Regions from separate parts of the Oryzomicrobium sp. genome, predicted to be linked through region 2. Evidence: riboswitches for the same ligand, from Rfam matches in the RefSeq annotation. Region 2 holds a riboswitch; each other region holds the start of a gene.
What was found. Region 2 has a riboswitch for cobalamin ahead of V7Z98_RS03695 (TonB-dependent receptor). Riboswitches for the same ligand answer to the same signal wherever they lie in the genome.
Positions count from the first base shown of each region.

Region 1: linked by a shared signal. The riboswitch ahead of V7Z98_RS00495 (TonB-dependent receptor) and the one ahead of V7Z98_RS03695 (TonB-dependent receptor) in region 2 are both predicted to bind cobalamin.
Region 3: linked by a shared signal. The riboswitch ahead of bluB (5,6-dimethylbenzimidazole synthase) and the one ahead of V7Z98_RS03695 (TonB-dependent receptor) in region 2 are both predicted to bind cobalamin.

Region 1 is NZ_DAISLS010000001.1:103,687-106,952, reverse strand. Features, by position in the region: gene V7Z98_RS00495 (TonB-dependent receptor) at 1-1,655, opposite strand, end outside; cobalamin riboswitch at 1,809-2,067, opposite strand; gene V7Z98_RS00490 ((2Fe-2S) ferredoxin domain-containing protein) at 2,156-2,509, opposite strand; gene cobJ (precorrin-3B C(17)-methyltransferase) at 2,506-3,266, opposite strand, start outside.
Region 2 is NZ_DAISLS010000003.1:133,409-136,674, forward strand. Features, by position in the region: gene V7Z98_RS03685 (cell division protein ZapA) at 1-219, opposite strand, end outside; gene V7Z98_RS03690 (hypothetical protein) at 356-556, opposite strand; cobalamin riboswitch at 729-951, shown strand; gene V7Z98_RS03695 (TonB-dependent receptor) at 1,089-3,065, shown strand; gene V7Z98_RS03700 (FecCD family ABC transporter permease) at 3,108-3,266, shown strand, end outside.
Region 3 is NZ_DAISLS010000019.1:13,080-16,345, reverse strand. Features, by position in the region: gene fba (class II fructose-bisphosphate aldolase) at 1-515, opposite strand, end outside; gene bluB (5,6-dimethylbenzimidazole synthase) at 620-1,423, opposite strand; cobalamin riboswitch at 1,470-1,690, opposite strand; gene V7Z98_RS16855 (GlsB/YeaQ/YmgE family stress response membrane protein) at 1,831-2,097, shown strand; gene pyk (pyruvate kinase) at 2,253-3,266, opposite strand, start outside.

The DNA.
Region 1 (3,266 bases), on a different contig from region 2:
CTGTTCGACCATTCCAGCCCATGGCGGCGCGAGGCGCCCCGGGGCTCGGTGACGCCCTCGTCGCCGACGAACACCAGCTCCGAATCCAGGTCCATGCGCCACACGGCCAGGGTGGATTGCCAGCCCGGCAACAGGGTGGTGCGCACCCCGATCTCGCTGCCCTGGGTGCGCACCATCAGGGGCACCGCGTCCACCGGCGTGCCGTCCTTGGGATTGACCCGGGCCGTGGCGCCCCGGGCGTCGTTGCTGTGGAAGCCCCGGCCCCAGTTGGCGTAGTACTCGGTGCCGGAGAAGGGGCCGAAGGCCACGCCGAGCTTGGGGCTGGTCTGGCGGCCCGTGGCGCTGCCGCCGTTGTCCATGTTGAAGACGCCGGCCAGGGGCGTCACCTCGGCGCGGATCTGGTCGTGGCGCAGGCCCAGGGTGGAACGCAGCCAGGGCAGCCAGGGAGTCTTCAGCGCCGTGTAGAGCGCCGTGGCGGTCTGGCGGATGCGGTCTTCCCGGACAGTATCGGTGCGCTGGCGCAGCACGGTGTCGTAGAGGCCGACGCTGCCGATCTCGTCGCGGCGCAGTTGGCCGCCCAGCACCAGTTCCGAATCCAGCAGCCGGGGGCCGAGGAACCAGCTGCGGCTGGCCTGGCCGCCCCACACGGTGCGCCGGTCGGCCTGCTCGTGCTGGTCGCCCTGGGGGCCGTTGATGAAGCCGGAAGGGCTGCTGAACAGGTTGAGGCCGTAGTCGATGACGTACACGCTGGCCTGGGTGGCGGTGTCCACACCGAACTGGCTGCCGCTGGCGGCCCATTCGCCGGACAGGCTATAGCGGTGGGTGCTGCCGCCGTCCTTGGGCGACAGGGCGCCGTAGCGGCCGATCTCGCCGCTGGCGATGGCCCGTTCCGGCACGTGCTCGGTGGCGGTCCAGCGGGCCTCGTAGGCCAGGGCCGAGATCGAGTAACCGTCCCGGGCGGTGCCGGACGACAGGCGCAGCACGGCGTTGGTGCGGCCCAGGTGCTCGGGCTGCTCCCAGGGACCGTTGTTGCTCGATGCCTCCACGGCACCGAGGAAAGTCAGCCCACCCAAGGGCATGCTGGCGGCGCCCAGGGCGCGCCGGTAGCCGTTCTGGCCGGCGCCCAGCTCGACGAAGTTGGACGGCAGGGCACGCTGATAGTCGATGCGCGCCGAGCCGGTGGCGGAAAAATCGCCGTCCTCCACCGCATAGACTCCCTTGCGGTACTGGATGCCGCTGACCAGCTCGGGAATCAGGAAGTTGAGGTCCATGTAGCCCTGGCCGTGGGCATGGCTGACCATGTTCACCGGCATACCCAGGACGCTGGTGGCAAAGTCGCTGCCGTGGTCCAGGTTGAAGCCGCGCAGAAAGTACTGGTTGGCCTTGCCGTCGCCGGAATGCTGGGTGACGATCAGCCCCGGCACGGCTTCGAGCACCTCGGCCGGGCGCAGCAGAGGCCGGTTGGCCAGTTGTTCGGCGCTGACGCTGCCTTCGCTGGCGGTGTCGGCGATGCCGACCAGGGCCTGCTTGCTGGCCTGGACGGTGACTTCGCCCAGGGTTTCGGCGCCCATGGCCTGGAAGGGCAGGGCGGCCAGCAGCCATGACCAGCGGTTGAGCCGGAGGCGGGTGCGCCCGGCTGTGTGGCGATGCTTCATGAAAGACTCCCGTTCGGCGACCCGGCCGATGACGGAAGCGCGCGGAGGCGAGTGGCGGGCCTTGACCCACCTGCACCTCGACATATCCCTGCGTCGTCGCGCTTTCGTCTGCATCCCCGCAGCCGGTCGCATGGTTCGGCGCCCTTCCCAAGGCGCTCTGGATTGCAGCAGGCCGGTCTCCGGGCTTGCGGGTCTTGAACGATCGCCTTCCCATGGGGCGAGCCTGGCGGAGCATTGCTCCGACAAACCCGATGACCACAGTGGCTGCGCCTTCCGGGGAGGAAGGGGCATGACCGTTCCGCACTCGCTTACCGTTGCGGGGGCAGCCAGGGCTTGGCGGCGAGGAGCTCGCCGCGCACCCTGTTCCCGTTTCACCCGCGTTGCCGCGGGCACCTGCTGGTTTGTTGTTTGCCCGATGGGGTATTTGCTGCGCACTGCGGCGGCAATCGGCGGCCTCGGGCCGGGCCGCCGCGCCGTTTTTCAACGTTTATTGAGACCGATCACTCCGCATCCGCGCAGTCGCCGGGCCCCTGATGGAACACCAGATCGGCCACGGGCCGGCCATCCCGCAGATGCTCGGCGACGATGCGGTCCATGTTTGCGGCGGTAACGTTGTAGTACCAGGTGCCGTCGGGCTGCACGCACATCACCGGGCCGCCCTTGCAGGCGGCGAAGCAATTGACCCGGGAGCGCTTCACCCGCAGATCGCCCTCGGTCAGGCCGGCGGCCTTGAGCTTGTCGCCCAGGCTGTCGAAAAGGGCCTGGCCCTCGCCGTTCTCGGTGCAGCGGGGGCCGGTGCATACCAGCAGGTGGCGCCGGTAGGCCCCGATCTTGGGTTTGACCGCCTCGCTCATGCCTCGGCCTCGGCGCTTTCGGCGACGTCCTCTTCCGGGCCGGCAGCCAGGGCGGAAGCAATGTAGTCCTCGGGCAGACGGTACTCGCGGGCCAGCTCGGCGGCGCTCTTGCCGCTCTCGCGAATGGCTTCCAGCCAGCCGTTGAGGCCGGTGGACAGGGACCGGCCGGCCTTCTCGCCGTCCTTGGTGGCGCGCTCGCCGTCTTCCACCGCGTACTTGTTGGCGTAGCCCCGGGGCGTGACCATCAGGCCGCCGCGGAAGAAGGTGTTGGAGTTGCCGATGAGCACGGTGGACAGCATGCCGATGTCGGCCTCGGCCATCTTTTCCAGGGTGGTGAATTCCAGGCGCTGCTTGGGACGGAAGGCGCTCTTGACGATGGCCACCGGGGTGTTCGGGTCGCGGTGGCGCAGGAAGATGCGCTGGGCTTCCTGAATCTGGCGGGTGCGGCGGCCGCTCTTGGGGTTGTAGAGGGCCACCACGAAGTCGGCGTAGGCCACGGCGTCCAGGCGGCGGGCGATGGTGGGCCAGGGGGTGAGCAGGTCCGAGAGGGAAATGGCGCAGAAATCGTGGGTCAGGGGGGCGCCAACGAGGGCGGCGCAGGTGTTGAGCGCCGAAGCGCCGGGGACGATTTCCACCTCGATGTCGGAATCGGGCGTCCAGCCGGCCTGGAACAGCACCTCGAAGGTGGGGCCGGCCATGCCGTACACGCCGGCGTCGCCGGAGGAGATCAACGCCACCTTCTTGCCCTGCTTGGCCC
Region 2 (3,266 bases):
GCGCAGGGACAGCAGTTCGTGGGCCAGGTTGAGGGCGGCCATCACCGCCACCCGCTCGGCGCCGCCGGAGCGGCTGCGGGCAGTGATCTCCTTGACCTGCTCGTCCACCAGGGCGACGGCGGCGAGCAGGGCCTCCCGCTCGTCGGGCGGGCAGGCGACCCGGTATTCCCGGCCGAGGAGTTGCACGTCGAGGAAATTGGACTCGGCGCTCATGGTCATGGACCTTTGCTGGCTAGTTCGAGGGGGAAGGGTGGAGTACGGAAATTCGGGAATGCGCAGAGCGGCTCGGAGCCCGGCAGTCGCAAGCGGATCACGGATCGCGCCGCAAGACCCGCGCACCGGCACCGCCGGCGGCTTACTTGCCGTCCTCGGGTACCCGGGCGAGCAGGCCTTCCACCCGCGTCCGGGCCGCCGCCATGCGGGCGGCCAGATCGGCGTTGCGCGCTTCCGCCGCCGCCAGCTGCGCCTTGAGGGCGGCGTTCTCGCCGCGCAGGGCCTGACACAGGCCGACCACTTGGTCGACCTTGCTTTCGAGGGTGGCGAGGTGGTTCTCCATGGCGCGCACTATAGAGGCGCAATCTCTTCCCGGTCAAGGAGTAAGCGTCGGATTTGAAGGTGTTTTGTGGCTTCGCGCCGCCGCCCCGCGCCTTGCTCCCGCCCCCTCCGGCGGGGTATTCTCCGCCCTCGCCGTCGCCCCGCAACCGGCTGCCACGCCCTTGCTAACGACGACGATTTTTTCCTTGCCAGGTGCCGCAGGCGAATCCTTCGCCGCGGTTAAACGGGAAACAGGTGCGTCCGACCCCAGGTCGGCAAGGCCTGTGCTGCCCCCGCAACGGTAAGCGAGCAGTCGCCCCACACAGCCACTGGGTTCATCGCCTGGGAAGGCGGGGCGGCGCGCCGGAGGATTCCGGCCTCGCGAGCCCGGATACCGGCCTGCCGGGAACACCAGCGGAAGTGCTGCGGGAGGCGGCATGGCGCGTGGACTCCCGCCCTGCCGGCCGGTCCTGCGCCGGCGACTCCCTTGCGCTGATCAAGAACGGCCACGGCCTGCGGGGACGCATGTGCGTGGCGACAAAGGGAGTCTCACCATGTCCAGTCCCATCCTCCGGGCCGCCATTTGCGCCCTTCCCGCCAGCCTGAGCCTGATCGCCGGCACCGTCCGGGCCGATGACGAAATCCTCTCCCCCGTGGTAGTCACCGCCACCCGCTTCGCCACGCCGGACCCGCGCATTCCCGCTAACATCAGCGTCATCACCAAGGAAGACATCCGCAACACCCCGGGCCTGAGCCTGCCCGACGTGCTGGCCACCCGGGCGGGGGTCAATGTAGTTCCTCTTTATGGCCCTTTAGGTATTGATGCCACAGTGGATATTGGTGGCTTTGGCGCCACGGCCACCAGCAACACCCTGATTCTGGTCGATGGCCAGCGCATCAATCCTCTGGACTCAGGCAGCATCGTCTGGTCCGCGATTCCCCTTGCCAGCATCGAACGCATCGAGATCATGCGGGGCTCAGGCACCGTGCTTTATGGCGACGGCGCCAGCGGCGGCGTCATCAATATCATCACCGACAAATCGGGCAAGCCGGGTGGCTCGGTGACCGCCACCCTGGGCAGCTACAACTTCCGCGGCCTGGATGCCAGCGTCGCCACCGGTAACGACCGCGCTTACTTCAACCTGTTCGCCCGCTATGCCGACACGGACGGTTACCGCCACAACAACTGGCAGGACCAGCAGACGGCCAGCGGCCGGGCCGGATTGAAGCTGGAACGAGGTGAAATCTTCACTGACTACGCCGTCTACAAAGAGGCATCCGGCCTGCCTGGCAACCTGCTGAGCGCGGGGTATCGGACCAATCCGCGCAACGCCACAACGCCTAACGACAATCAATTCCGCGACGGCTACCGACTCCGGCCCGGATTCAGCTACGGGCTGACCGATGCGCTCACCCTCGAAGGTGAAGTCTCTGTCGAACAGCAAAACCTGCATTCGAACTACTACGCCAGCAATTACATCAGCGACCGCAACCGCGACATGGTGTCGTTCACCCCGCGCCTGCGCTGGCGCCACGGCTTAGGTCGCCTGGACAGTGAAACCGTTGTCGGCATGGATTATTACGATGGCAAGGTAGGCGCCCAGAACCAGGGGGGGCCCAATCAGAATGCCCGCCAGACCAGCACGGCCTTCTATTTCCAGAACAGCACCGATCTGATTTCGCGCCTCAGCCTCACCTTGGGCGGCAGAACCCAACGCGTGCGTCAATCGGCAAGCCAGGACGCCTATCCGGCCTGGTTCCAGCCGGCCGTGAACGGCTCGGCCACCCGCACCCGCAACGCCTACGACATTGGTCTGGCCTACGCCGGCGACGGTTGGCGCGTCTATGGCAAGACCGGCACCACCTTCCGCTTTGCCAACCTGGACGAACTGTTCGGCTACGACAACGTGCTGCTTCGCCCTGTCTTTGCCGGCAACCTGCGCCCCCAGCACGGCACGATCCAGGAGGTTGGCGGCAGCCTCAAATCCGGTGCCTGGAGCGGCCGCCTGTCCCTCTCCCGTCTCGATCTGACCGATGAAATCGGCTACGACGCCGGCACGGGCGCCAACGCCAACTTCTCACCCACCCGGCGTGACAGCGCCAACCTGGAAGTGGAATGGCAGGCCACCGAGCGCTGGTCCAGCCGCCTAGCCTACTCCTATCTGGATGCCACTTTCCGCAGCGGCTCTTACGCCGGAAAAACCGTGCCCCTGGCCGCCCGCGACCAGGCATCCCTGCAAGTGACGTGGAAGGGCGGACAGATCGGCACCTATACTGCGGCAGCGCGCTACGTGGGCGACCGCCCCTATGGCAGCGATTTCACTAACACCCAGAGCCGCCTGGCAGGCTACACCACCCTGGACCTGCAAGGCGCCTGGAAGATCGATCGCTGGACGGTCACCGCCAAGCTGCTCAACGCGCTGGACAAGAAGTACGCGCCGTTCGCGGGCTACTCTTCATTCAAGCACGACACCTACTACTACCCCGCCGACGGCCGCACCGCCTACGTCTCGGCCCGCTACGACTTCTAGTCCGGGGCATAATCCGCGCTGCCCGAGCCAATCCCCTCCCCCATGCCCACCCGCCGTCGCGCCCTGGTCGCCCTCGCCTTTCTGATCCTGCTCGCCCTGGCCAGCTTCGCCGTGGCCCTGGCGGCGGGCAGCATCGCGGTGGACCGGGCCGACGTGCTGGCGGCGCTGACCGGGGGGGATTCGCCGGGGGCGGAGATCGTG
Region 3 (3,266 bases), on a different contig from region 2:
AGCAGCTGGTCGCGGGTCATGGTGCCCTCGGCGCCGTGGCCGTCTTCCTTATCGCCCTTCATGGTTTCCAGGGAACCGAGCACGCCCAGTTCGCCTTCCACCGACACGCCGATGGCGTGGGCCAGTTCGGTGACCTTCTTGGTCACGGCCACGTTGTATTCGAAGGAGGCGACGGACTTGCCGTCCTCTTCCAGGGAGCCGTCCATCATCACCGAGGAGAAGCCGGAGCGGATGGCGGCCATGCACACGGCGGGGGACTGGCCGTGGTCCTGGTGCATCACCACGGGAATGTGGGGATAGGCTTCCAGGGCGGCGAGGATCTGGTGGCGCAGGAACGGCTCGCCGGCGTACTTCCGGGCGCCGGCGGAAGCCTGCATGATCACCGGGGCGTTCACCTCGTTGGCGGCTTCCATGATGGCCCAGACCTGCTCCATGTTGTTCACGTTGAACGCGGGCAGGCCATAGCCATTCTCGGCAGCGTGGTCGAGGAGTTGGCGCATCGAAACGAGAGGCATGGTGGTCTTCCTAAATAGCAAAAGGCCCCGGGGGCGAAGGCGGGCATTTTACCCCGTTTCCTTGCGCTCCCGGAGCCCGGCCTACGGGCCGCGATGGCGGGGGGTCAGAGCTTGCGTTCCCGGGCCGCCCGGGCCTGGTCGGCTTGCAGGTGGGGCACCAGGGCCTCGGGCACCGGGGCGCCGAAGCGTTCGGCGTGGACCAGGGTTTCCAGGGGCAGGCGGGAGCGCCAGCCGGCGGATTCCAGTTCCGGCTTGGCGTAGAAGTGGCTGACCCGGCCGATGCACAGGTAGGCGATGGGAATCACCCGCTCGGGAATATCCAGGATTTCCTTCAGCCGCGCCTGGTGGAAGATCGACACCCAGCCGACCCCGAGGCCTTCGGCCCGGGCCGCCAGCCACAGGTTCTGCACGGCGCAGACGGCGCTGTAGATGTCCATCACCTTGAGGTGGGTGCGGCCGATCACCACCGGGCCGGCCCGGTCCCGGTCGCAGGTGATGCACAGGTTGATCGGCGCCTCCTGGATGCCTTCGAGCTTGAGCGAGCGGTAGAGGCCCTGGCGGTGCTGCTCGAACATTTCCGCCGCCTCCCGGTTGGCCTCGTCGAAGGCGCCGTGGACCGCCGCCTTGGTGGCCGGGTCCTTGACCACGATGAAGCTCCACGGCTGCATGAAGCCAACCGAGGGGGCGAAGTGGGCGGCGGTGAGCAGGCGCGACAGCACCTCGTCCGGCACCGGGTCGGGGAGGAACTGGCCGCGCACGTCGCGGCGCGAAAAGATGGTGTGGTACAGGGCTTCCCGGGCTTCGGCGGTGAAGTCCGGGTCCGGCTGGTGGCCGGGGGCGGCCGGGGCGGGAGTGGCTGGTGCGGCGAAAGGATGGCCGGCGGTCGTGCCGATGGGTTCGATCTTCATGGAGTCCCCTTGTGAAGAACGGTGGCGGGCCCGCCTGGCCGTGCGGTCCGTCGAATCCTTCCTGGCCGGTCTTCTGACTCGGGATCGTCCCGCCGGCGCGCCTTCCCGGCCCGGATCGCTGAAGGGTGCGATCCCGGTGGCCAGTGGCGTGTGCGTCGGCGGTCCCCCTCACAGCGTTGGGCACGTCGCGGAATTGCCCCGCCGGCAGGGCGGGGCGCACCGCGTTCCCGATTCTCCCTTGCGGGCACCTGGAAGGCGTGGTGGCTGCCCGGCGGACCGGGCGATGGCGATTCTAGCAAAGCCGGCAAGGCCAGGTGCGGGGGCGGGGCCGTCAGTCCGGTGGCGGAAACGTTCCGCCGTCGCCGCACTCCAACGGCTGTGAATGACAACGTGCAGAGGAGAGCGCCATGGGCTGGATCGTCACGCTGCTGGTGGGCGGCCTGATCGGCTGGGTCGCCAGCCGCGTCATGAATACCGATGCCCAGCAGGGCATCATCGCCAACGTCCTGGTGGGGGTGGTCGGCTCGGCCCTGGGGCGCTGGCTGTTCGGCGACGTGATCGGCATCGGCGCCGCCGAGACGGCCGGGGCCTTCTCCCTGGCCGGCCTGGCCTTCGGCGTGCTGGGGGCGGTGGTGCTGGTGGCCCTGCTCAAGGTGCTGGGCGTGTTCCGCTGAACCCGGGGGCGGGCGGCTGCATTCCGCACCCCATTGATGAAACCCCGCGCCCCTGGCCGATCTTCACGAGGCATGCCTCAAGATCGGCCAGGGGCGCGGGGTTTGGTGGAGGCATCGCGGAGATGTCCGTCCTGCTTGGGGTTTGGCGGTGTGGGTCAGCCGGTTTGCAGCTGATGGTCGCCGACCCGCACGATCTTCATGGTGTTGGTGCCGCCCGGGGTGCCGATCGGTTCGCCGATGGTGAGCACGATCAGGTCGCCCTTTTCCACCACGCCCTTGGCCAGCAGCAGCTGCTCGGCGTCGGCCAGCAGCAGTTCCCGGTCGGTGTGCTGCTCGCCCATGAGCAGGGGACAGACTTCCCGGTAGAGGGTCATGCGCCCCACGGCAGAGGCTTCGGGGGTGAGGGCATAGACCGGCACGCCGCAGTTGAGCCGGCTCATCCACAGGGCGGTGGAGCCAGACTGGGACAGGGCGGCGATGGCCTTCACCTTGAGGTGGTGGGCGGTCCAGATGGCGGCCATGGCCACCGACTGGTCGATGCGGGTGAATATCCGGTCGAGGAATTCCCGGTCCAGGGTGACCTCGGCCGAGCGCTCGGCCTCGACGCACACCCGCACCATGGCCTCCACCGTTTCCACCGGGTAATGGCCCGAGGCGGTCTCGGCCGACAGCATCACCGCGTCGGTGCCGTCGAGCACGGCGTTGGCCACGTCGGACACTTCGGCCCGGGTCGGCACCGGCGAGTGGATCATGGATTCCATCATCTGGGTGGCGGTGATCGCCACCTTGTTCTTCTCCCGGGCCATGCGGATCATCTTCTTCTGCAAGGCTGGCACGGCGGCGTCGCCCACTTCCACCGCCAGGTCGCCCCGGGCCACCATCACCCCGTCGGAGGCATCGAGCACCTCGGCCAGGTTCTCCACCGCCTCGGTGCGCTCGATCTTGGCGATCAGCAGGGCCCGGCCGCCGGCGGCGCGCATCAGCTGGCGGGCCATGTACATGTCGGCGGCGCTCTTGGGGAAGGACACGGCAAGGAAATCGACGCCCAGCTGGGCGGCGATCTTCAAATCCTCCATGTCCTTGGCGGTCAGGGCCGGGGCGGACAGGCCGCCGCCCTGGCGGTTGATGCCCTTGTTGTTGGACAGCTCGCCGCCGTGGCGCACCGTACA